Hyalangium ruber: one gene and its partners. The protein of the gene in region 2 binds, or shares a complex with, the protein of the main gene of each other region. Links are inferred from orthologs where the notes say so. Each region holds a gene or a part of one and is shown on either strand. Other genes may lie near its edges.

Region 1 (10,884 bases), on a different replicon or contig from region 2:
CCTTTGAACGACAATTTCCCGCTGGTGTCATCGCCCGTGATGGTGCCGGTGTCGGGCGCCTGCCCCGGGAAGCTCACCTCTACCTTGCGTCCCTTCACCTTGTAGGTGCCGGTGATCTCCTCCTCCTTCATGGAGCCGTCTTCCTGGGGCGTCTTCTTCCAGCGCACCACCTTGCCGCCGTCCTGGAAGGTCAGCTTGCCGATGGTCCCGTAGACGCCTTGCGAGTGGGCGTACCACCGCACCTTCTTGAGGATCTCCGGTACGTCCGCCGTGCGCGTGGGAGCGCGCCCCAGCAGGCGCTGCCATCCCAGCGTCTCGCGGATGGGCTCCAGGTCCGCGTCCTCCTTGGCCCGCTTCAGCCGCTTCGGGTCCAGCTTCACTGACGCGATGAGGTACTGGAGGATCGTCGAGGGGTAGGCCTCGTACTCGCACACCTTGCCCTGCTTGCGCAGCACGCCCAGCGTGGCCGCCACGTTGTACTGGGCCAGGGCGTGCTTGGGGTCCTTGCCCACCGCCTCCCGGAACTTCTCCAGGGCTTCGGGGTACTTGCCCTCCTGGTAGAGGCGGAACCCCTCCGTGTTGAGCACTTTCGCGGTGGTGGCCGGCGGGGCCGGAGTCTGGGCCAGGGCCAGGGGGGCGAGCAGCAGGGACAGCAGCAGGGCGGTGCGCGGCATGTCTCTCTCCGGACGGTGTAGGCAGCGGCGCCCATTCTACGCAGCGCATCACCGAGGGTGCGAAGTGGCTTGCGCGTTGAAAGCCCCCGGGGGCAGGTGCTAGGTGGGGCGCCATGGCGACCAGTACTGGCTACGCGCTCGACTTCGAACGCCCCCTCATCGAGCTGGAGAAGAAGATCGAGGAGCTCAAGGCCCTCTCCTCCGGTGGCACCGCGGACTTCACCTCCGAGATCGCCAAGCTCGAGAAGAAGGCCAAGAAGCTCCAGACGGAGATCTTCAGCGATCTGTCCCGCTGGCAGGTGGTGCAGCTGTCGCGCCACAGCGCCCGGCCCTACTTCCAGGACTACGTCCACCACCTGTTCACCGACTTCTTCGAGCTGTGTGGGGACCGGCACTTCGGGGAGGATCCGTCGATCGTCGGCGGCTTCGCGCGCTTCGATGGCAAGACGGTGATGCTGCTCGCCCACCAGAAGGGGCGTAGCACCAAGGAGAACATGGCGCGCAACTTCGGCATGCCGCGCCCCGAGGGCTACCGCAAGGCCCGCCGGCTCATGGAGCTGGCCGAGCGCTTCGAGAAGCCCATCCTCACCTTCGTGGACACGCCGGGCGCCTACCCGGGCATCGGCGCCGAGGAGCGCGGCCAGGCCGAGGCCATCGCCGTCAACCTGGAAGTCATGAGCCGGCTGAAGGTGCCCATCATCTCCGCCGTCATCGGCGAGGGCGGCTCCGGCGGCGCGCTGGCCATCGGCGTGGGCAACCGCGTGCTGATGCTCCAGAACAGCGTCTACTCGGTCATCTCGCCCGAGGGCTGCGCCTCCATCCTCTTCCGTGACTCCACCCAGGCGGACAGGGCGGCCGACGCGCTGAAGCTCACCGCCAAGGACCTGCTGGGCATGAAGGTCATCGACGAGGTGGTGCCCGAGCCCGCGGGCGGCGCGCACCGCGACCCCGCCAAGGCGGCCGAGAACCTCGGCAAGGTGCTGCGCAAGCACCTGAGCGAGCTGGCGGAGCTGACGCCCCAGGAGCTGGTCAAGGATCGCTACGAGAAGTTCCGCGCGCTCGGTGTCTTCTCCGGGCGCTGAGGAGAGTGCGCGCGTGAGACCGTTCATCGTCGCCATCGACGGGCCCGCCGGGGCCGGCAAGTCCACCGTGTCCAAGCTGCTGGCGCGGCGGCTGGGCTTTGCCCTGGTGGACACCGGCGCCATCTACCGCTGCGTGGCGCTCATGGCCCGACGCGAGGGCATTGCCTCCGACGACGACGCGAAGCTGGGCGAGCTGCTCTCGCGCATCCACATCCACTTCCAGGTGGTGGGCGAGGACAACCACGTCTTCCTGGACGGGCAGGACGTGTCCTCGGAGATCCGCACGCCGGAGATCTCCATGGGCGCCTCGCAGGTGTCCAGCCGCCCCGTGGTGCGCTCGGGCCTGCTGGCGCTGCAGCGGCGCCTGGCGATGGAGGCGGAGAAGGGCGCCATCCTCGAGGGCCGCGACATCGGCACCGTGGTGTTCCCGGACGCCGACGCCAAGTTCTTCCTGGAGGCCTCGCCCGAGGTGCGCGCCCGGCGCCGCTTCGAGGAGCTGTTCCAGAAGGGCGTGGAGAGCAGCCTGGAGCAGGTGCTCTCGGATCAGACGCAGCGGGACCGGGATGACTCGGCCCGCGCCGTGGCGCCGCTCAAGGCCGCCGAGGACGCGGTGCGGCTGGACTCCAGCTCGCTGCCGCTGTCCGAGGTGGTGCATGAGATGGAGAACGAGATCCAGCGCCGCCTGGCCCGGCGCGGCGCCTGAGCTTCTGGGCAAGCCTCAGAAGTTCACGCCTTCCACCGCCGGAGTGGGCACCGTGAGCGCCAGCGGCGGGCGCTCGGCACCGCCTCCGTAGAAGGAGCGGTAGAGGTACAGGTCCGCGACCACCTGCTTCACGTAGCCGCGCGTCTCCTTGAAGGGGATCTCCTCGACGAAGAGATCCAACGGGAGCGAGCCCTTCTCCTTCGCCCACTTCGTCACCGCCTTGGGGCCCGCGTTGTAGGCGGCGGCCGCCAGCACCGGGTGCGAGAAGCGCTTCATGAGCTGCGACAGGTACCAGGCCCCGTAGCGGATGTTGAGGTCCGGCGCGAAGAGCTCCGCCGGGTTGGGCTTCGGCTCCGCCAGCCGCTCGGCGATCGCCGTGCCCGTGGGAGGGATGATCTGCATCAGCCCGCGCGCGTCCGCCGAGCTCGCCACCTCCGGGCGGAAGGCGCTCTCGCGGCGCATGATGGCCCACACCAGGTGCTTCTCCACCTCGTGGCGCGTGGCCGCCGCCTCCACCGCCGAGGCGAAGGCCTTCGGGTAGAAGGCCGCCAGCGCATCCGGAGCGCGCGCCCCGAAGGCCCGGCCCCACAGGTGCCGCGCGGCCACCGCGTGGGCATAGCCGTACTCACCGAGCTGCAACAGCGCGTGGACGAAGGGCAGGGCCTGCTCCGCGGAGCGGATGCGCGAGGCGCGCGACTCCACCTCCTCGGCCGCGTCCGGGAAGAGCCCCGCCTGGCTGAGCGCCACCGCCAGCTCCAGCTCCGGAGGGCGCGTCACCGTCATCTGCCGAGGCGGCTCCGGGAAGGCCGTTGGCGGCGCGCGGCCCAGCGCGCGCAGGCGCTCGTTGGCCAGCAACGCGTAGAAGGAGGCCGGCGCGGTGCTGATGACCGTCTCGTACGCCTGCGCGGTGACGTCCGCGGCGGTGCCGCCCAGCTCCTGGCTGCGCGCCATCCAATAGCGTGCCTGCGGCACCAGGCTGCTGCGCGGGAAGCTGTCCACCAGCCGGCCCAGCTCCTCGCGCGCCTCGGCGTACTTCTCCAGCCGCAGGAGCGCCAGCGACCGGAACCACATGCCCTCGTCCCGCCGCCGCGAGCGCGGATAGCGCTGCTCGTAGAGCGCGAAGGACTTCACCGCCTCCTCGAAGTTCCCGCCCTGCAAGTCCAGCCAGCCCGCGAAGAAGGCACCCTCATCCCCCGCGGACTCCTTCGGCCACGTCTTGTCCAGGGCGGCGAACAGCTCGCGGGCCCGCGTGTTGTCGTTGGCCCGCAGCGCCCGGCGCGCCATCACCAGCGCCGCGTCGGAGGCCACCGAGGGCGGCCCCTTGCGCGCCTCGGCCAGCGACTTCTCCGCCTCCTCCAGGCGCTTGCTGGAGAACAGCGCCTGGGCACGCACCAGCGCCACCTCCGCCTTGGCGGCCGGCGTCTTCACCAGCTTGCGCGCCTCGGCCAGCTCCAGCTCCGCCAGCGCGCGCTCCGGCTGCCCATCTCCCTGCAGCGCCCGCGCCCGGCGCACGTGCTCGGCCAGCGTCAGCCGCGCCGGCGGCTTGGACGCCTCCAGCTTCGCGAGCGCCTCGTCCGCGTACGGGTGGGTGGCGTAGCGCAGGGCCACGGCGCGCAGGTCGGCGCGGGCTCCCTCGGCGTTGCCGGTGGCGGCGCGGGCCTGGGCCCGCTGGTAGAGCAGCTCCGCGGAGGGCGTCTGGGTCGCGGCCAGCTCCAGCAGCGGAGCGGCCTTGGCGGGCTTGCCAGCCTTCAGCAGCGCCTCACCCAGCCGGGCCCGGGCCCGGGGCGCCAGCGAGGGCGGCGCCTTCTCCAGGGCCCGTGAGAAGGCCTCGGAGGCCCCGTCCGCGTCCCCTGAGTAGAACAGCGCCTGACCCAGGTAGTAGGCGTGGAAGGCCTCCAGCAGCGGAGGCGAGGGGTGGGCCTCGAGCAGCTCCACCGCCTGCCGCGCCTCTCCCTCGGAGAGTGCGAGTGTGGCCGCCAGTAACGCGATGCGTCCAGATTCCGGGCACTTGCGCTCGTGGCAGGCCTTCAAGTCCTGTTGGACGAGCCCCACCGCGTCCGGCCGGTGCAGCCGCACGGCCTCCAGGGACGTCGGCGCCTGAGCCAACGCCACCCCCGAAATCAACCCCACCACCAGGCCACTCCACTTCATCGGTAGTCCCTCGCCGATCGCACCCATGAGGCATTCTAACGCAAGCCCCCACTGGGGCATTCCCTCGGGGCGGGGAGGGGGGGGTGGTTTGACAGCCGCCCCAACACGTCCTAGATCGCGCGCCGAAGCACTCCGGGCGAGTGTTCGCCAGTCAGCACGATGGGGGCGCTCAACCGGGCCAAATGTCATGTAGGTGGGCATGTGACCTCGACCCATTGCGTCACGCAAGGCGCCTCATTAGGTTGCGCCGCTGTTTGACATCCGGCCTTCACACAGGGTGAAGCCGGAGGTCAGGTTGCACTGCTGGTTCAGAAGAGCTCGGGGGGGAAATTGCTTACCTGGGAGGGCTCCGTTCCATGAAGCCGTGTCCGTCCGATCTTCCGCAGACCATCAACCCCGAGGCTGGCCCGAAGCGCGCTGGCGTCGAGACGCACCGCAACCTCAACTGCCACCACTACGACAACTGCCTCGATGAGGCGGTGCGCCGGGGTTGGCAGTCGTTCTCTTGCATGAAGTGCCCGCTGTACCAGAACGTGGCGCCTCCGCAGATGGGCATCGAGGCCTACGCCACCCAGCGCCGCCCCGTCTGAGCGTCTGAGGTTCAGCGCGGCGTGGTGTAGATGACCACCACCCAGTACTTGCCCCGACCGAAGGTCTGAGAGTCTCCGCGGATGATTCCCACGCCCACCTGGGTGTTGCGGGCATCCAGGAGGCTCTTGGACTCGGGCACCGTGGTGGGGTCCTCCGCCACATAGAAGTCCACGGCCGTGGTGGCCACGTCCACCATGGCGCGGAAGACCCGGTCGTGAACGCGGCTGTCGGGCAGGTGCGCCTTGGGCGTGTCCTGCTTGAGGGCCCGGCGCACGTGGTCCATGGCGATCTGCTCGAGCACCTCGCTGCGCTCCAGCGGGGGCAGCTTGCGCTCCGCGCGCTTGGCGTCGAGGGCCTTGTAGGCCTCCACCAGCGGGTCGGCCGTGGCGGCGATGCCCGCGGAGGAGAACACCTCGGTGACGATGGCCTGGGGCCGTCCCTCCACCGTCTGGAAGGCCACGCCGATGCCCACGTGGGTGAACTGGGGCGAGAGCAGGTTCTTCCGGTGGCCAGGGCTGTGCTCGATGCCGAAGTGCGCGGACAGCGGGCCGGGGGCCAGCCCCAGGTTCTCTCCGGCGCTGCGGTAGGCGGGGCCCGCGCCCTCCAGGCGCTTGCGCAGGTCCGAGCCGTCCGGGGCCACGTGGGCGAAGAAGCCCTCGCGGGCCATGCGCTCGCTGTACTTCTGGGCCACGGTGTCCAGCGCCGCGGCCGGGGCCAGCGGGGGGAGCTTGTGGGCCTTGCGCAGGTTGTTGATGCGCGAGAGCAGGGCCTCGCGGGCCTCGGGCACGGTGGTGGGCTCGGAGTCGAAGCCGGGCTCCTGCTCGCCGCGCTCGCGCGGGCCGCCCACGTCCACCAGGAACAGGGCCGCCACCTCGGGCCCCTTGGTGGCGCGGCCAATCACCTCCACGGTGTAGGCGCCGGTTTGGAGGAAGCGCAGCTGCGAGCAGAAGCGCGGGCCGGTCTCGCGCGTGAGGGGCACGCGCTGCACGTTGCCGTCGGGCAGGGTGACGTAGACCTCGGCCGAGCGCAGGGGCGTGGCCAGCTCGCCGCACAGCACCTGGGTGGAGCCGGGGCGCGAGTAGTTGCGCGGGAAGTGGACCAGCTCCGCCTTGCGGTCGGCCATCAGCAACAGCAGCGCGGCGCGCTCGCCCGCGGTGACGACGCCCACGCCGTAGTGGGTGGTCGGCTCGGTGTTGAAGTCCTGGCGCGCCAGGAAGGTGTCGATGGCCTGTGAGTGCTCCCAGGCGCGGATGATGAGGGAGCGAGGGCTGGGGTCGGCGCCGCCCGAGTCGCTCACCGCCAGGGTGAGCGCGTGCAGATCCGGGGCGCCGTTGGGCATCTGCGGCCCGAGCGCCTCGCGGGCCAGCCTCCGGGCAGCCTCGGTGAGGGCCTTGTCCTGCACCGGCGCGCGGCGGCCCACGCGCTCGAACTCGCGCACCACGTGCAGGGCGGCCTGCTTCTCCATGGACTCCGGAGTCAGCGGCGTGGCGGCCACCAGGGCGGTGAGGGCCAGCGCCAGCATCAGCCCCCCAACCGGAACGACAGCGTCTTCACCGTGCCCGCTCCCAGCCTGGCGTTGAGGCGCTCCACCAGGGAGGCCTGCTCCAGCGACAGGGTGCGGGCCCACTCGGCGCTCGCCACGGTGACCACCAGCGTTCCTCCTTGCAGGGTGTAGGGAGAAGAGTGCTTCGCGATCTGCGCGCCTACCGCCGCGGCCCAGACGGGCGCCAGGGCGTGCCCCTTGCCAGACTCCTCGGCGAGTCGGGCCAGCACCCGGGGCATGAGGGCATTGAGGGACTTGGGCAGTTCGCGCGCCATGTGCCCCGAATCATCGACCGGCCCGGCGGGAAAGCCAATGAAGAGCGCGGGGGTCGCACTCCGCGTGACGCGCCCGGTCGCTGGCCGGGCGTTTCGGCTCAATTCTCCGGCGAGGCGGGGTGCTGGACCTGGGCGCGGATGGCGGCGACGAAGGCCTCGCTGGTGGGCGGGAGGCCATCGCCGTGGTTGGAGTGGCTCCAGGAGGGGGTCTCCCACTCGCCGAGGACGGTGCGCAGCGTGCCATCCTCCAGGGCTCCCAGCTCCAGGGTGAAGTAGCGAGCCGGAGCGGGAGCGGCCTGCTTCTTGGCGGGGGAGGTCCAGGCGTGACAGCCCACCAGAATGGCCTCCGCCACGGCGCGCACGGGGGGCAGCTTCAGCACCGCCACCACCGAGTCGTCATCGACGTGGAACTCGACGCCCAGCCCGCTCGAGGCCAGCACCTCCTCCTTGGGGACGTCCTCGCCGACGAGCCCCCAGAGGTGCTCGAGGAACGCCACGGCGCCCTGGTGCAGGGCGCCCAGGAATCGGGCGGGATCCTTCAGGAACAGGTGGGGCACGACCCGGTGCGCAAATTCGTAGTGGTGCCGGCGCGGATGGGGCAGGAGCTGGGGCGCCGAACCGGGAGGGGTACTTGGGCCCGTGAAGGGGCGGGCCTGGCTCAGCGCGGGAGTCACCTTCACGGTGCGCTCCAGGTGGGCCAGGGCGCGCCGGGCCCGGGAGAGCGGGTGCTCCGGGAACCGCTCGTCATAGCGGGCGTCGTCGGAGCGATTGCGCCGCACCGGGCCCCGGTCCGACGGCTCGTAGGGATCCTGGGCCCACTGCTCCTGCATCCAGCGTTGGACCTCCTCCTGGGTGGAGAGCTGGACCTGCGCCATGGCCTCCGCGAAGACGCTGCTGTCCCGAACGCCGGTGGTGCCCTGCTCGGGGCACTGCACCTTGAGCACGTAGCTGCACTCCGCGAAGGGCAGGGTGAGCGTCGCCAGGTAGGTCATGCCCTTGGGCTGCTGCGGGAACTTGAAGACGGTGCGGATGGCGCGCAGGCCCGCCAGGGGGACGGTGTCGACCTCGACGATGCCACCGCCTACCTCGTGCATGCTCTTGCGGTAGGTGGCCCTCAGCCCCGAGAGGTCCTCGAGCGGCACGGGGATGTCGGGGGGCTCGGAGAAGAAGTGAAGCGAGAGCAGATCTCCCGAGGCGTTGAACCAGTAGGCCTCTGACTCCGAGTGCTGCTTGGGAGTCCACCCGGTGAGATCGAGTCGCAGGTCGTCGAGGGAAGGCATGGGCAGCGGACGGTAGTCCATTTGGGGCCGTGCCGGCGCTACCCACGAGGGCAGCCGGGCGGGCGCGGGCCCGGAACGCGCGGCAGCCTGGGCGTGGCGGTCGCGCACCGGTCCTGCTGCCTGTAAGGTCCGGGGGATCGTCTTTGTGAAGAGGGAGTCCGCGATGAACGCACCCACCCGCCTGGTGCTGATGCTGGGGTTGCTCTGCGTGGGGTCGGCGCTCAACGGCTGCTCGGCGGCCGACGAGGATACAACGCCCATCCCCACGCCCCCGGCGAAGGATCCGAACGCGCCGTGTACGGTGGATCAGGACTGCCCGGATCCGTCGCTCTTCTTCTGCAACACGGTGGCCTCGCGGTGCGAGCCCGCCTGCCGCACCCGGGAGGACTGCTCGGCGTTGCGGCGCGGGCCGTATTCGCTCAACGAGTGCGACCGCAATCCGCTGGGCTGCCAGTGCGATACGGGCAAGTGCGTGGCGTCGCTGTGCTGGCGGGACGCGGACTGTGACAAGAAGGTCTGTCGGGATGGCCATTGCGTGGAGAAGGAGTCCATGGCGGCCGCAGCGTCCTGCCGGGTGATACCGGACTTCGTCATCGGCACCCAAGGGACGCGCGTGCGCTTCGATGTGGCGGTGAGCGACGCGGAGGGCGAGCCGGTGGTGCCCGCTGGGGGCATCTCCTGGGCGGCGGCGAGCGAGGCGGTGGTGAGAGAAGGCCTGGGCACGAGCACGAGCGTGATCTTCACGCTGTCGGCGCCGGCAGAGGCCATGGATGCGGTGGAGGTCCGGGTGGGCAACGCCTCCTGCCGCGCGCGCGTCACGGTGCTCCCGGTGGAGGTGGAGGCCGGGCAGGTGCGCGTGGTGGTGACGGATGAGCTCACGGGACGGCCGCTGCCCGGCACGTGGGTGGTGGTGGCCGACGAGGCGGGGAGCGCGACGGGCTCGGGCGTGGCGGACGCGGGCGGAGTGGCGCAGGTACCAGCCTCTGGAGTGGTGAGCGTCACCGCCTTCCACGCGGACTACGGCTACCTCACGCTGGCGCACTACGACACGGCGTCCGGTTCGCGCGATCTGTCGCTGCCGCTGCGGCGCAACCCGCTGGCGGCCTACGGCGGGACGAAGGGCACCTTCACGAACCTGCCCGTCTCGTCGAACCTCCACATGGGCTTTGCCGGCATGTCCTTGCCCGGCCTGGGCCTGGATTTGACGAACGAGCAGATCCTCGGCCCTACCAAGACGGTGCCCCTCAACATGGGAGGCTTCTCGCGGGACCTATCGCTGCCGCAGGGCGCATTCCTGGCGCTGCCCTCGGATTCGACGCCGGGGTCGTACGCCGCGCCGGGCGTGGCGGGGGTGTGCGACGCCAGCCTCGCGGGGGACCTCAACCCCGAGGATGCCCTGCGCGCCGGGGCGTGCGGCACGCGCACCGCGTGGGCGCTGGCGGGAGACGTGCCCCCCACGGAGCTGCCTCCGAGCCTCTTCGGCCCCACGGTGGACATCGGCCAGGTGCTCGCGCAGAGCATTCCCCTGCTGCGGCGCTTCCACTCGTCCGTCGTCCGGGACGTGCAGTTCCGGCTCGTGCCCACGCCCGGGGCCGAGACGGGCGCGCCGGACTTCCAGGACACCGCGCACTACACCGCGCTGGACCATGACTTCCAGCAACTGCCGCTGGGCTTCCAGTTCGCCGTGCGTGTCCCCTCGTTGCCGCGCTACCGGGGCGCCTTCCTGGACGGAGCCTTCGTGCTGGGCGGGGTGGACGTACCGGGGCAGGGCGTGGTTCCGCTAGGGCTGGGCTTCGCGGTGAACGTGGCGCCGGCGGACCCCAACACGGACCTGCAGGCGGGGCTGCCCGCGCCAGGGCTCGTCAGCGTCCGCATGGCTCCCGCGCACCACGGGCTGGAGGGCTACCCCTACCGGCTGCTCGTCTTCGCCAATGCCAACACGAGCCTCAATGACGCCTCGGCGGGCGCGGCGAGCAGCGTGCTGGTGGAGCCCCTCCCCAGCCTGCTCTTCGATCCCAAGGGCGCGACGCCCCTCTCGGTCGCGGGCAGCTTCCTCCCGGTCCCCGAGGGGGCCCGCTACAACTTCGACTCCGCTCCGAACGGGGGTTTGGCGGGCCGGCAGTTCCGCTTCGTCAGCGATCCGGGGCTGAGCGGAGTCTCCGTGCTGCGCGTCGTCCTCACCAACCGGGTGGGGCGCCGCTGGACGGTGCTGCTGGATCCGGCGCACGCCACCACCGGCTTCCGCCTGCCCGTGCCGCCCGCGCCCTTCGAGGACCGCACCTACTCCGGAGATGTCACCGGCTCACGCTCGCAGTTGCTCGTGCAGGCGATCTCCGCGCGCGCGGAGGACGGCGGTCGGTTGGGCCCGGTGGCCCTGGTGGAGTCGAATGACCTCCACCTCGGGCGGTTGAGCGACTTCATCCGCGCTGCCTCCTTGCTCGATTACCGCCGCCCCGAGGTGTCGTGGCTCGTCCCCGAGGGGGACGGGCTGAGCGTGCCCCGCGAGTCCACCGTGCGCGTGCGGACCACCAGCTTCCGGATCGGCAGCGGGCCCACGGACGACGGGTACGTGCAGCTCTCCTTCA
Region 2 (2,790 bases):
CGGGAAGAGCGCGCGCATCATCGGCGCGCGGTCCTTGTCGGCCACCACGCCAAAGACGGCGTGGATGCGGCGGCCCGGGTACAGGGCGTCCAGGGAGGCGAGCAGCACGGCCACGCCGCCAGGATTGTGGGCTCCGTCGAGCAGCACGGCTGGCCGCTCGCCCAGTTGCTCCATGCGCCCGGGCCAGCGCGCGGTGGCCAACCCCGAGATGGCGGCCTCGGGAGGCACGGCCATGCCTCGTTGGTCGAGCTGTCCGAGAACGGCGAGCGCCACCGCCGCGTTCTGCGTCTGGTGGGGTCCGCGCAGCGAGAGGGACAGGCCCCTCAAGGTCCGCTCCGGCCCTCGGTAGACGAACCCGCCCTCGGGATCAGGCTCCACATGGAAGTCCCGCCCCTCCAGCAACAGAGGCGCCCCCACCTGCCCCGCCACGCGGGAGATGGCGTCGAGGGCCTCCGGCTCCTGGCGGCTGACCACCACCGGCACGCCCGGCTTGAGGATGCCCGCCTTCTCTCCGGCGATGGCCCCCAGGGTGTGCCCCAGGTACTCCATATGATCGAAGGAGATGGGGGTGATGGCGGTAACGAGCGGCTGGGTGGCGTTGGTGGCGTCCAGGCGCCCGCCGAGCCCCGTCTCCAGCACGGCCACGTCCACGGCCTCCTGGGCGAAGTGCCAGAGCGCCACCACGGTGCCGAACTCGAAGTACGTGAGCATCCCGGAGGCGGAGGCTGCGTCCGGGCAGCGCTCCAGCACCTCGAGGATGCGGCACCCCAGCACCTCATCGGAGATGTCGGCGCCATCCACCTGGAAGCGCTCGTTGACGCGCTCCAGGTGCGGCGAGGTGTAGAGGCCCACCTTGTGCCCGGCGGCGCGCAAGGCGGAGGCGGCGAAGGCGCAGGTGCTGCCCTTGCCGTTGGTGCCCGCCACGTGGAGCACCCGGTAGCGGCGCTCCGGGTGGCCCAGGGCCTCCAAGGTCGCGTGTACCCGCTCCAGCCCCAGCTTGATGCCGGAGGGGTTCAGCCCAGCGAGGAAGGCCAGCGCCTCTTGCGGCGTGCGCGGAGGCGCCATGGCCCGAGCGCTAGCCCACCAGCCCCAGCACCTGCCCCAGCTTCGCGCGCAGATCCTTGCGCGGGACGATGGCGTCGATCATCCCGTGATCCAGGAGGAACTCGGAGCGCTGGAAGCCCTCTGGCAGCTTCTGGCGAATGGTCTGTTCAATCACGCGCGGGCCCGCGAAGCCGATGAGCGCCTTGGGCTCGGCGAGGATGATGTCGCCCAGCCACGCGAACGAGGCCGCCACGCCACCCGTGGTGGGGTGCAGCATGACGGAGATGTAGGGCTTGTTGCCGGTGCGGAAGCGGGCGATGGCCGCCGACGTCTTGGCCATCTGCATGAGGGAGAAGATGCCCTCCTGCATGCGGGCGCCGCCCGAGGCCGAGAACAGCAGGGCCGAGCACTTCAGCTCGTAGGCGCGCTCGAACACGCGCGTCACCTTCTCGCCCACCACCGAGCCCATGGAGCCGCCCATGAACTCGAACACGAAGCAGCCCACCGACACCTGGTGGCCTTCAATCCGGCCCACACCGGAGATGAAGGCGTCGTTCTCGCCCAGGTTCTTGCGCGTGGACTTCAGCCGGTCCTTGTACTTCTTCGAGTCGGAGAACCCGAGCGGATCCAACGGCTCCAGCTCCTTGTCGAACTCCTCGAAGCTGTCGGGATCCAGCAGGCCCGCGAGGCGCGAGCGCGCCGTCCACGGGAGGTGGTGGTCGCAGTGCGGACACACCATCAAGTTCTTCTCGAGCTCCTGCCGGTAGATGATCTCGTCACAGCTCTCGCACTTGGCCCACAGGCCCTGCATGCGAGAAGGCTGCTCCTCGGCGGGCTCCTGACGGGTGGCAATACGGGGCTTTTTGGAGAACCAGGCCATGGGGGCGCGGGGTTAGTCCGGCTCGCCCCGGCCGTCAACCCCTACCCTCAAAACTCGAAGGTGTCGCCCAGCTCCAGGATGTTCACTGGCAGTTCAGCCAGCTCGCGCTTGAGCTGGCTCACGAAGGCCGGCTTGAGGTGGTAGAGCAGCACATCCGTGCCGTTGCGCTCGAACTTGGTCAGCTCCGACTGGAGCGTGCGGGGCGTAAGGTGCCCAGACAGGTCCGCCAGCTGCTGCAACGCGTTCGGGAAGCTCGTCTCCAGCAGCAGCGCCTTGAGGTTCTTGGCCTGGTTGAGCGCCTTCCAGAGCTTTTCCGTGGGGCCCGTGTCACCGCTCATGGCCAGGGAGGACTGGCCGTTGGAGACGATGAACGCGCAGGACTCCACCGGGTGGCTGACGGGGATCGACTGCACCGTGTAGCGGCCCACCTGGAAGGTGCTGCCGGCGCGGAACGCCTTGATGCGCAGCACCGGGTCCTTCTTGGTGGGAATGCGGGTGAAGTCCGGCCACAGCGCGTTGTTGAACATGTACTCGCGCAGGGAGCGGGCACACTCGCGCGAGGCGTGAATGGTGACGGGCGTGTCACGCCGGCCGATCACCAGGTCGGCCAGCAGGGGCAGGTCCTTGACGTGGTCGAAGTGGCTGTGGCCGACGAGAATGTCGTCCACCTTACAGAGCTGCTCCAGCGTGAGGGTACTCGTGAGCGCGCCCGCGTCGAGCGCGAGCACGTCATCCACGAGGAAGCATGTGGTCCGACACGAGGGCAGCTCGCCGCCGTGACAGCCGAGGACGTGCAGCTTCACACTAGAGGTCTCCGAACTTCCACTTCATCTCCAGGTACTGGAGGAAATCGTGCAGCCGGGCCG
Region 3 (10,863 bases), on a different replicon or contig from region 2:
ATCGGTGGCGGCGAGTTCTTCGCCCGCATCCCGATCAAGATGACGGTGAGCGGCAACTATCACGAGGTCGCCATGTTCATGCAGGAGATCGCGAACATGCGCCGCATCGTGAACGTCAATGGCATCACGCTCGACAAGCCGGCGGTCAAGAACGAGAAGGTCATCCTTCAGAGCTCGTTCGTGGCCACGACGTTCCGGTTCATCGAGGCCAGCCAGATGCCGCAGGATCCGAAGAACAAGGGCAAGAAAGTTGCGCCGGCCCCCAAATAGGGTGACAAGAGGAACCAGAGGATGAAGACGCTCAAGTACAAGATGACCACGGCTGCGCTGGCGCTCTCGCTGGTGGCTTGTGGCGGTGGACAGAAGGCGGCGCCCGCGCCGGCCAAGCCCACTGCTGCCAAGCCAGCTGCCACCACCGCCGACGCCAAGAAGGACGCGGTCGTCGAGTCCTCCGTGAACTACACGTACAACCCGGTTGGCAAGCGCGACCCGTTCCGCAGCCCCCTCGAGGAGCTGCAGGGCAGCAAGCAGGACACGGTGGTGACGTCCTGCAGCGAGCCGCTCTGCCTGTGGGACATCGACCAGCTGAAGCTGGTCGCGGTCGTCACTGGCGACGCCAACCCCATTGCCATGGTGGAAGATCCCCTGGGACGCGGGCACATCGTGCGCCGCAACGCCCGCATGGGACGCCAGGGCGGCCGGGTGACACAGATCCTCCGGGACTCGGTGACGGTCACCGAGTTCATCCAGGCGGAGGGGAAAGTCATCCCCAATCCGGTGGGCCTCCAGCTCAAACCGGATGTCAAGCGGGACCCGATGTACGACCTGTCCACGGGCAGGAACTGGGAGTAGCTCCTCGGGCCAGCAGCCCGGGCCCGATTCCAACTTGTAGAGGGGTAGCATGCTCGCGAAGAGCGATGTGACGAGGGGCAAGTGGATGATCGCGGCTGCTTTGGCGGTCGCGATTGCGGGCGCCAGGGCGGACGGCGCCGAACTCAATACGCTGCGCGATCTGCAGGTGCGGCAGACGGGTAACGGGGCCCAGGTAGTGGTCTCCGGCACCCGTCCGCCCACCTTCACCGTGTTCCGGCTCAGTGGGCCGGAGCGACTGGTGGTGGACCTCTCGTCCGCGGATGCCACGGGTATCAAGGGCCATCACAATGGCCAGGGTCCCGTTACGGGCATCGTCGCCTCGCAGTTCTCGGACGAGCGCGCCAGCGTCGGCCGGGTGCTGGTGGCGCTCGACAAGGCCTCGCAGTACGACGTGCGCGCCGACGGCAACCGGGTGATCATCTCGGTGGACGGCGGGGCGGCCAAGGTCGAGACGGCCCAGCTCGAGGCGAGCAAGCCCGAGGCCCGTCCCGAGCCCAAGGCCGCCGAGGCCGTCGCCCAGGCGCCCGTCACGGCTCCCGCGGCTCCGGTCACCCCGGCGCCGGTGGTGGCCCGCTCCGCGGCGCCCCAGGTGGCCCCGGTGGTGGTCGAGGCGGGTGAGCCCCAGGCGGCTCCCGCTCAGGCCGCGCTGCCGGAGAACGTGGTGGCCGCCGAGGCGGATGAGCGCGAGGTGACCAACCCCGCCCACCGCATCACCGCCATTACCTACGCCAAGGACACGCTGGCCATCCGCACCGATGGCGAGATCGCCCGCTACGAGGTGCTCGAGCTGGCGGATCCGCCGCGCCTGGCGCTGGATGTGTACGGCGTGGACCTGGATGCGCGTACCCCGCGCGTGAATGGCAAGACGCTCAAGGGCGTTCGCGCCGGTGAGCACGCCGACAAGGTTCGGCTGGTGCTCGACGTTCCGGCCGGCATGCCCGCCTACCGCGTGGACCGCGCGGCTCGGGGCCTGGAAGTAGTGCTCGGCGCCGCGGTGGCTCGCAAGGCTCCGCCCGCTCCCGCGCCTCAGGAGGCCATCGCCGAGGTCGCTCCGCTGCGCCCGGCGCCCATGGCCGCCGAGTCGGCCCAGGCCTCGGTGGTGGACGTGAAGGACCTGTCCTTCGTCGAGAGCGACGATGGCGGCCGCGTGCAGATCAAGCTGTCGGGCCCGGCCACCTGGAAGGTGGACCGCCCGGATCCGCGCAGCGCGGTGCTGACGCTGGAGAACGCGAAGCTGCCCCGCAAGCTGGAGCGCAGCCTGGACACCAGCGCGCTGGAGACGCCGGTGAAGATGATCAGCGCCTTCTCGGTGCCGGGTGAGGGCCAGCGCGTTCGCGTGGTGGTCGCCGCCGACGGGGCCATCGAGGAGACGGTGACGCAGCACTCGGGCTCCATGAGCTGGAACCTGTCGGTGCAGGGCGTGAAGACGGAGCAGGTCGCCGTCACCCAGCGCACCGCCGGCTTCACCGCCGAGGAGTCCACCTACGCCGCCGAGGGCGCGCCGAAGCAGGCCCGCTACCGTGGCAAGCGCGTGTCCTTCGAGTTCAAGGACATCGACATCCAGAACCTGCTGCGCGTCATCGCGGAGATCTCCAAGAAGAACATCGTCGTGGCCGATGACGTGAGCGGCAAGGTGACGATCCGCCTGCGCAACGTGCCCTGGGACCAGGCGCTGGACCTCATCCTGCGCACCAAGAGCCTGGGCAAGGAGGAGGTGGGCAACATCGTCCGCATCGCTCCGCTCAAGACGCTCGAGGAGGAGGCGCGGCTGCGCCAGGAGACCCTCAAGGCCAAGCAGCAGCAGGCCGACCTGCTCGTGAACCTCATCCCCGTGAACTACGCGGTGGCCGCCGACATGCAGGCGCGCGTGAAGGACATCCTGTCCGAGCGCGGCTCGGTCTCGGTGGATGCGCGCACCAACGTGCTCATCGTGAAGGACGTGCGTGCCAACATCGAGAAGGCGCGGGCGCTGGTTCGCAACCTCGACACGCAGACGCCGCAGGTGCTCATCGAGAGCCGCATCGTCGAGGCGAACACCGCCTTCAGCCGCTCGCTGGGTGTGCAGTGGGGTGGTCAGGGCCAGCTGGCGGCCGCCACCGGTAACACCACCGGCCTCATCTTCCCCAACTCGGTCAACGTCTTCGGTTCGGCGCCCGGTGAGTCGCCGGGTCTGCAGACCCCCAACTACGCCGTCAACCTGCCGGCGCCTACCAGCCAGGGTATCGGTGGTGCGCTCACCTTCGCCTTCGGTTCGGCCGGTGGCGCGCTGGGCCTCAACCTGCGCCTGTCCGCCGCGGAGAACGAGGGCTACGTGAAGACCATCTCCGCGCCCAAGGTGACGACGCTGGACAACAACACCGCTCGCATCAGCCAGGGTGTGTCCATCCCGTTCAGCCAGACGTCGGCCCAGGGTACCAACACCCTCTTCGTCGAGGCGCGCCTGTCCCTGGAAGTCACGCCGCACATCACCCAGGACGGCAGCATCCTGATGAGCATCAACGCCGCCAACAACCAGCCTGACCCGGCCAACACCGGCGCCAACGGCCAGCCGGCCATCCAGCGCAAGGAGGCCAACACGCAGGTGCTCGTGAAGGACGGCGACACCACGGTCATCGGCGGTATCTACGTGCGCCGTGGCAGCACCGCCACCGCCGCCATCCCGTTCCTGTCGAAGATCCCCGTGCTGGGCTTCCTCTTCAAGCAGACGACGGAGCGTGACGACCGGCAGGAACTGCTCATCTTCATCACGCCGCGCATCCTCAACCGGCAGACCATCGCGCAGTCCCTGTAGCCAGGGACGTGTCAGATACGGAGTCCACTTATGAAGCGACTGATGCTCATCGCGGCGCTGGCCGCCAGCGCCTCCGCGTGTGTCGAAGGGAACAGACCGGTTCAGCTCCTGGAGGCCAGGCCCCTGGACCCCACCAGCGACTGTGAGCCGGGCGGGCCGGTGCTCAACGGCCGGCTGAACTTCGACATCAGCCAGCAGTACCGGATGGCCTTCACCCTCGCCTCGCCGCTCGGGGACACCTCCGGTGCCAGCCTCGACTTCTACGGCGAGGAGATCATCCTCAGCTACGAGGCGCGCAACCCCTCGGTGTCGCTCAAGGAAGAGCGTCGGCCCATCTACCTCGTGGTGCAGGGCGCGGATGACGACAGCACCGTGGAGGTCAACCTGATCGGCGATGAGGCCCGCCCGCGGCTGGAGACCTCGGTGCCGTCGTCGCCGGAGGCCATGACGCTGCTGGTGTCGATGAAGATCGCCGGCAAGCTCTCCTCGGGGGCCTCGGTGGAGACCAACGAGGTGAAGTTCCCCATTGTCATCTCCCGCGAGGGCAACCCCTGCGCGGCCGGAGAGGTGCCCACCCTGGGCGAGGGCAACGCGGCCTGCTTCAACCCGGGTCAGGACGGTCAGGCGTTCACCTGCCAGACGCCTTGACGGGCTGACGGTCTTCTCCTATCAGCGCTCGTCGCCATGTCCTTCCGCGCACACTTGGAGTCGGTGGTCAGTCAAGTCGACGGAGCCCTCGCGTGTAGCGTGATGGGCTTCGACGGCATCTCCGTGGAGACCTACCAGAAGGACGAGGCCACGGACCTCGAGCTCAACGGGGCCTGGGTGGAGTACGCCAACCTGCTCACCCAGTTGAAGAACGCCGCCGACGTGTTGAAGACGGGGGCGGTGACGGAGTTGAGCGTCAACAGCGACAAGGTGTTGACCATCATCCGACTGGTATCGCCCGAGTACTTCCTCGTACTGGCGATGCGGGCGGAGGGTAACTACGGCAAGGGCCGATACGTGCTGCGGGTCACCGCGCCGAAGGTCCGCGCCGAGTTGTAGGGCAGGCGAGCAGACGGAGCGCCTGCCTCCGCTTTCCCCCTTCCAAAGGGAAAGGCCATCGGCTAGACACCCCGGACTTTTTCAGCAGTCCGAAGGAGCTGTTCCATGGCCGGTGTCATTGATACCTCCGATTTCCGCAAGGGACTCAAGATCGAGATCGACGGCGAGCCGTTCGAGATCGTCGAGTTCCAGCACGTCAAGCCGGGCAAGGGTTCCGCGTTCGTGCGCACGACGATCCGCAGCCTGCTCACGGGCCGCGTGCTCCAGCCCACGCTGAAGTCGGGCGAGAAGGTCGGCAAGCCGGACATCGAGGACAAGGAGATGCAGTACCTCTATGTCCAGGGCGAGGACTTCTACTTCATGGACACTCGCAACTACGAGCAGACCTTCCTCAGCGAGAAGGTGCTCGGCGAGGGCAAGAACTTCCTGAAGGAGAACATCAACGTCTCGGTGCTCTTCTACAACGGGAAGGCCATCGGCGTGACGCTGCCCAACTCGGTGGACCTCAAGGTCACCAAGTGCGATCCGGGCGTGCGTGGCGATACGGTGTCCGGCGCGCTGAAGCCCGCGACGCTGGAGACGGGTTACACGTGCAACGTTCCGCTCTTCATCAACGAGGGCGACGTGTTGAAGATCGACACGCGTGACGGCAAGTACCTCACGCGCGTGGCGACCGCGGGCTAGACCGGGGCTGAAGCTCCGGCCGGAGAGGGGACGCATGGCGACGAAGCGCAAGGCAACCCGGACCGAAAGCGAGCCCACGCCAGCTGGCGGCGGACGCGACCCAGGGGCAACCTCCCTGGACGTGGATGCGCTGCGGCAGATCGTGGAGATGCTCGAGGCGTCGGATGTGACGCGGCTGGTGTGGCAGCGAGGCGATGAGCGGCTCTACATCCGCCGCGGCCATGGCCCGGCGCCCACCATTGTCCACGCGGCGCCGGTGAGCCCGTCGGTGAGCCCGGTACCCATGCAGACGGTGGAGTATGCGGCGCCCGCGCGCGCTTCGGCGCCCGCGCCGGCGGCTGCCGCGCCCGCCGCTGCTGCCGCTCCCGCGAAGGCGGCGGAGAAGCCTGGCCAGCTCATCACCAGCCCGTTCGTGGGGACGTTCTACCGGACGCCCGCCCCGGACCAGCCTGCCTTCGTCGAGGTGGGCGCGGTGGTGAAGAAGGGCCAGGTGCTCTGCATCATCGAGGCCATGAAGCTGATGAACGAGATCGAGGCCGAGCTGGCGGGACGGGTGGCCGAGATCCTGGTGGAGAACGGGCAGCCGGTGGAGTTCGGCCAGGCGCTCTTCCGCATCGAGCCGGCGTAGCGCGTGCGGGCCGGCCGCGCGCCGGCCTCCAAGGAGGCAGGGCGTGTTCAAGAAGGTGCTGATCGCCAACCGTGGGGAGATTGCCCTGCGGGTCATTCGCGCCTGTCGGGAGCTGGGCATCGCCACGGTGGCGGTTCACTCCACGGCGGACGCCAATGCGTTGCACGTGCGCTTCGCGGACGAGTCGGTGTGTATTGGCCCGCCGCCGTCCAAGGAGAGCTACCTCAACATCCCTCAGCTGCTGTCTGCGGCGGAGATTACCCGGGCGGACGCCATCCACCCCGGCTACGGCTTCTTGTCGGAGAACGCCGAGTTCGCCGAGGTATGTGAGAACTGCAAGATCCGCTTCATTGGTCCGCGGCCGGAGATGCTGCGGCTGATGGGCAACAAGATCCGCGCCAAGCAGGCGGCTCGCGAGGCGGGCATGCCGCTGCTGCCGGGCAGCGCCGGCGTGGTGAAGGATCCGAAGGAGGCGGAGGCGATCGCCCGGGAGATCGGCTTCCCGGTCATCCTCAAGGCCGCGGCGGGTGGCGGCGGCAAGGGGATGAAGATCGTCCGTGATCCGAACGCGCTGGCGCAGGCGTTCTCCACGGCCGCGGCGGAGGCGGTGGCCAGCTTCAACAACGGCGATCTCTACATCGAGCGGTACGTGGAGAAGCCGCGCCACATCGAGATCCAGATCGCCGCGGACGAGCACGGCAACATCATCCACCTGGGCGAGCGCGAGTGCTCGGTGCAGCGGCGCCACCAGAAGCTCATCGAGGAGAGCCCCTCGCCGGCGCTCACCCCGGAGCTGCGCGAGACGATGGGGCGCGTGTCCGTCGAGGCGATGCGCAAGCTGCGCTACAACAACGTGGGCACCATCGAGTACCTGCTGGATGAGCACGGGCAGTTCTACTTCATGGAGATGAACACCCGCATCCAGGTGGAGCACCCGGTGACGGAGCTCGTCACGGGCGTGGACCTGGTGCGCGAGCAGATCCGCATGGCCTACGGCCACCCCCTGCGCTTCAAGCAGGAGGACGTCCAGATGCGCGGGGCGGCCATCGAGTGCCGCGTCAACGCCGAGGATCCCGTCACCTTCGCGCCCTGGCCGGGAAAGATTACCGGCTACAGCGTGCCGGGTGGCTACGGGGTGCGTGTGGACTCCGCTGCGTATGAGAACTACACGGTGCTCCCGCACTACGACAGCCTGCTGGCCAAGCTGATCGTCCATGCGGAGGACCGGGAGACCGCCATCCGCCGGATGCAGCGGGCACTCGGGGAGTACGTGGTGGAGGGGATTCGCACCAACATTCCCTTCCATCGGGCCGCACTGGCGGAGGAATCCTTCCGGGAAGGCAATTACGACACCCGGTTCGTCGAAAGACTGCTTGCCAGTGAAACGGGCACGCACCGGCTGAAGAAAGCCATCGAAGAGACGCCGTAGCGCTCGCCTGCCTGGTGAGCCTTCGCGCAACCCCCTGATCCGCCTCGGTTGGGGGTCCGGCGATTTCTTGACCCGCGAACGAAGATTCCGATAGCCTCGGGCTTCTCTCGCCGTCTCCCTGAGGACGCAGGAACCCCAAGAAGTTCCGAGGGGTTAGCCCGGCCGGAAGCCCTGCTCGATGGACAAGAACAAGATCATCGAAGCTGCCGCGAAGCTCGTCGCGAAGGGCCAATACGACAAGGCCATCAAGGAGTACCAGAAGGTCCTCGAGTCGGACGCGAAGGACGTTCGTGTCCTCCAGAAGATGGGGGAGCTGTACCAGAAGAAGAACGACAACCCCCAGGCGGCGCACTACTTCACCAAGGTTGCCGAGAGCTACTCCTCCGACGGCTTCTTCCTGAAGGCCGTCGCGCTCTACAAGCAGGTCCTCAAGCTCAACCCCAACCTGCTGGAAGTGAACCTGAAGCTGGCGGAACTCCACCAGCAGCTCGGACTGATGTCCGAGGCGATGGCCTACTTCCAGATCGTCGCCAACCACTACGACAAGGCTGGCGACACCAAGGCTTCGCTCGACACGCTCAAGCGGATGGTCGACCTCGACCCCGAGAACGTGGCGTCGAAGATGAAGCTGGCCGAGCTGTACGCGCGCGAGAACATGACGAAGGAGGCGGTGCAGGAGTTCAAGCGCGCCGCCGAGTACCTCAAGCGCAACAGCCGCACGGACGACTACGCACGCGTCATCGAGCGCCTGTCCACGCTGGAGCCGGACAACATCGCGCTGGCCAAGGAAGTGGCGGCCAGCTACCTGGCCAAGGCCGACTGGAAGCGCGCGCTGGCCAAGCTCCAGCTCGCCTTCAAGGCCGATGGCCGCGACGTCGAGACGCTCAACCTGCTCGCCCAGGCGTTCCAGGGGCTGGGGCAGACCTCGAAGACGGTCTCCGTCTACAAGGAGCTGGCCAAGGTCTACCAGGACACGGGTCGTGGTCAGGAGGCCAACGGCGTCTGGGAGAAGATCGCGGCGATTGATCCGCAGGACGCGGAGCTGCTCGCGCGCAATGCGGCCCCCGCGCCCTCGGCGCCCGCGCGTGCTCCGGCGCCCGCAGCCCCCGCCCGGGCGCCCGCGCGTGCTCCAGCCCCGGCGCCTGCTCCGGCCCCCGCGCCCGCGCCGGCCCCCGTGGCCCGTCCGGCGCCAGCCCCTGCGCCCGCTCCGGCTCCTGCGCCCGCTCCGGCCCCCGCACCCGCGCCTGCTCCTCGGGCCGCGCCTCGCTCCTCGCCCACGTCCATCCCCACGCCGGTGATGACGGGGGGAAGCACGGCGCCGGCCACGCTCGCGGGCGTGTTGACGCGCGACCAGCTCTCCAAGCTGCTCACGGAGACGGACGTCTACGTCAAGTACGGCCTCCACGACAAAGCGCTCGAGCACCTGCGGAAGATCTTCACGGTCGACCCCGAGAACCTCGACGCGCACGAGCGGGCCTACAACATCTACGTCGCCGCCGGGAACACCGCGCAGGCCTCCGAGCAGTTGCTCAACGTGCTGCGGCTCTGCACGCGCCGCGCGGACGTGCCGCGTGCCCAGCCGTATCTGGCCACCATCCTCCAGGAGAACCCCAACCACCCCGAGGTGCCTGCCTTCCTCGCCGTGCTGCGTACTGAGCAGACGGGGGCGCAGGTCGCCGCGCCGGTCGAGTCGCTGGGCGAGGACGCCATCCTGGTGGAGTCCAACGACGAGGAGATCGTCGTCGCCGAGCCGCCGGATGACGCGCTCGCGCAGCCGCCGGGAGACGAGCTGGCGCTGGCCACCCTCAGCGGGTCGGACTCCGACGAGATCGTCGATGACGGCCACGACGAGGCGGTCATCAGCGACGAGGCGCTCGTCGGCGAGAGCATCGTCTCCGACGAGAGCGATTACTACGGCTCCGAGGACAGCACCTCGGTGTCCATGTCGGCCGATGAGTCGCTGGCCGACGAGGGCCTGGTCGTCGGCGACGACACGACCTCCACGAACCTGGTGGACGAGCCGCTGGCGGAGGACGAGGCCTCGTTCGCTGACGTCGAGGCGCCGTCCGCCGAGTACGTGGTGGACGAGCCCATCGTCACTGGTGGGGATGAGCCCATCGTCACCGGCGACGATGAGTCGTTCGGCGAGGAGGCTGGTATCTCGCTCGGGGACGACGAGCCGCCTCCCACGCGGCCGGCGATGCCCTCGGCGCAGCTGCTCCAGCGCACCACGGAGACGACGGGCTCTCGGGACGCGCTGGGCGACGACGACGAGATGCCCACGCGGGTCTCGATGCGCCCGCTGGAGTCCGAGTCGTTCGAGAGCGAGCCCGAGGTGACGTCGGCCGGCATGCCGGCCTACTCAGGCGAAGACGAGGTGGAGGAGCACACCACCGTCGTCGGTGCCGTGCTGGGCGTGGAGGCCTCCGCCGACGAGTCGTTCGGACAGGACTACGCGGAGCCCGGTGCCGAGGCGCAGGGCGAGCCCACCGCGGAGTCGGCCACTGGGGAAGAGGAGGAGGAGCCCGCGTCGGAGGAGTGCGACGAGGCCAGCTTCTTCCTCGATCAGGGGCTGTACGACGAGGCGCGAGAGATCCTCGAGACGGTGCTGATCGCCTTCCCGAACCACCGGCGCGCCGGCGAGATGATGGCGCAGCTGGAGGCGGCCCAGGCTGGCGGCGCGTCGACGACGGAGGAGACCGAGACGGCCGAGCCGGTGTCGGTGCCCTCCGTGGAGCCCATGGTGGAGGCCTCGGGCGAGCGCGACGCGTTCGACCTGGCGGCGGAGCTGGCCGGAGAGATCGACGGGCTGGGTGACGACTCGCCGGCCCCGGCGGCCTCGGAGGATGACTTCCAGTACTCGGTCGAGGAGGTCTTCGCCGAGTTCAAGAAGGGCCTGGAGAAGGTCGTCAAGCCCGAGGACGTGGACACGCACTACGACCTGGGCATCGCCTACAAGGAGATGGGCCTGTCCGACGACGCGCTGGGCGAGTTCGCCGTGGCCCGCAAGGGCTGCGTGGGCAAGCCGCGCGAGCTGGACTGCATCACCATGATTGGCATGCTGCACGGCATGCGTGGCGAGCACGCGGAGGCTGTCAACGCCTTCCGCGAGGGGCTCACCAGCCCGGTCGCCACGGGCGAGGCGGCCAAGGCGCTGGGCTTCGAGCTGGCGCTGGCCTACGAGGCCCTGGGCGAGGCCGGCAAGGCGCTCTACCACTACCAGCGCGTCGCCAAGCTGGACCCGAAGTACCGTGACGTCTCTTCCCAGGTGTCGCGGCTGTCGGCTGTTACAGTACCCGAGGATGACCCCATCACCCCGGCGGCGGTTCCCCCTCCTGCAGCCGCGGCAGGCGCGCCGAAAGCGCGCAAGGTAGGCTACGTGTAGTCCACGTCCGGCGAGCCCATGACGAC

What was found.
Region 1: the proteins of accD (region 2) and SYV04_RS16035 are in contact, whole or in part, in a solved structure (PDB 8UXZ), measured with the Escherichia coli proteins. The link is inferred for Hyalangium ruber from one-to-one orthologs.
Region 3: the proteins of accD (region 2) and accB are in contact, whole or in part, in a solved structure (PDB 8UXZ), measured with the Escherichia coli proteins. The link is inferred for Hyalangium ruber from one-to-one orthologs.

What each region holds. Positions count from the first base shown.
Region 1 is NZ_JAXIVS010000005.1:99,470-110,353, reverse strand. What follows is about bases 1-2,771. They hold SYV04_RS16035 (acetyl-CoA carboxylase carboxyltransferase subunit alpha), read left to right. Parts: upstream 1-787; coding sequence 788-1,756; downstream 1,757-2,771. Other genes in these bases: SYV04_RS16025 (transglycosylase SLT domain-containing protein), read right to left, coding at 2,475-2,771; cmk ((d)CMP kinase), read left to right, coding at 1,770-2,459; SYV04_RS16040 (hypothetical protein), read right to left, coding at 1-674. In the rest of the region: more of SYV04_RS16025, read right to left, coding at 2,772-4,610; SYV04_RS16020 (hypothetical protein), read left to right, coding at 4,967-5,200; SYV04_RS16015 (CAP domain-containing protein), read right to left, coding at 5,212-6,723; SYV04_RS16010 (DUF721 domain-containing protein), read right to left, coding at 6,723-7,019; SYV04_RS16005 (hypothetical protein), read right to left, coding at 7,118-8,299; SYV04_RS16000 (carboxypeptidase regulatory-like domain-containing protein), read left to right, coding at 8,463-10,884. UniProt on the Escherichia coli protein: Component of the acetyl coenzyme A carboxylase (ACC) complex. First, biotin carboxylase catalyzes the carboxylation of biotin on its carrier protein (BCCP) and then the CO(2) group is transferred by the carboxyltransferase to acetyl-CoA to form malonyl-CoA.
Region 2 is NZ_JAXIVS010000001.1:517,367-520,156, forward strand. It holds accD (acetyl-CoA carboxylase, carboxyltransferase subunit beta), read right to left. Parts: upstream 1,925-2,790; coding sequence 1,076-1,924; downstream 1-1,075. Other genes in the region: SYV04_RS02130 (bifunctional folylpolyglutamate synthase/dihydrofolate synthase), read right to left, coding at 1-1,065; SYV04_RS02140 (3',5'-cyclic-nucleotide phosphodiesterase), read right to left, coding at 1,972-2,727; SYV04_RS02145 (Crp/Fnr family transcriptional regulator), read right to left, coding at 2,729-2,790.
Region 3 is NZ_JAXIVS010000006.1:160,640-171,502, forward strand. What follows is about bases 4,477-7,226. They hold accB (acetyl-CoA carboxylase biotin carboxyl carrier protein), read left to right. Parts: upstream 4,477-5,429; coding sequence 5,430-6,023; downstream 6,024-7,226. Other genes in these bases: SYV04_RS18750 (roadblock/LC7 domain-containing protein), read left to right, coding at 4,477-4,711; efp (elongation factor P), read left to right, coding at 4,817-5,395; accC (acetyl-CoA carboxylase biotin carboxylase subunit), read left to right, coding at 6,067-7,226. Outside these bases: SYV04_RS18730 (type IV pilus inner membrane component PilO), read left to right, coding at 1-270; SYV04_RS18735 (pilus assembly protein PilP), read left to right, coding at 292-852; SYV04_RS18740 (type IV pilus secretin PilQ), read left to right, coding at 902-3,664; SYV04_RS18745 (hypothetical protein), read left to right, coding at 3,695-4,312; more of SYV04_RS18750, read left to right, coding at 4,349-4,476; more of accC, read left to right, coding at 7,227-7,452; SYV04_RS18770 (tetratricopeptide repeat protein), read left to right, coding at 7,631-10,837; SYV04_RS18775 (ExeA family protein), read left to right, coding at 10,856-10,863. UniProt on the Escherichia coli protein: This protein is a component of the acetyl coenzyme A carboxylase complex; first, biotin carboxylase catalyzes the carboxylation of the carrier protein and then the transcarboxylase transfers the carboxyl group to form malonyl-CoA.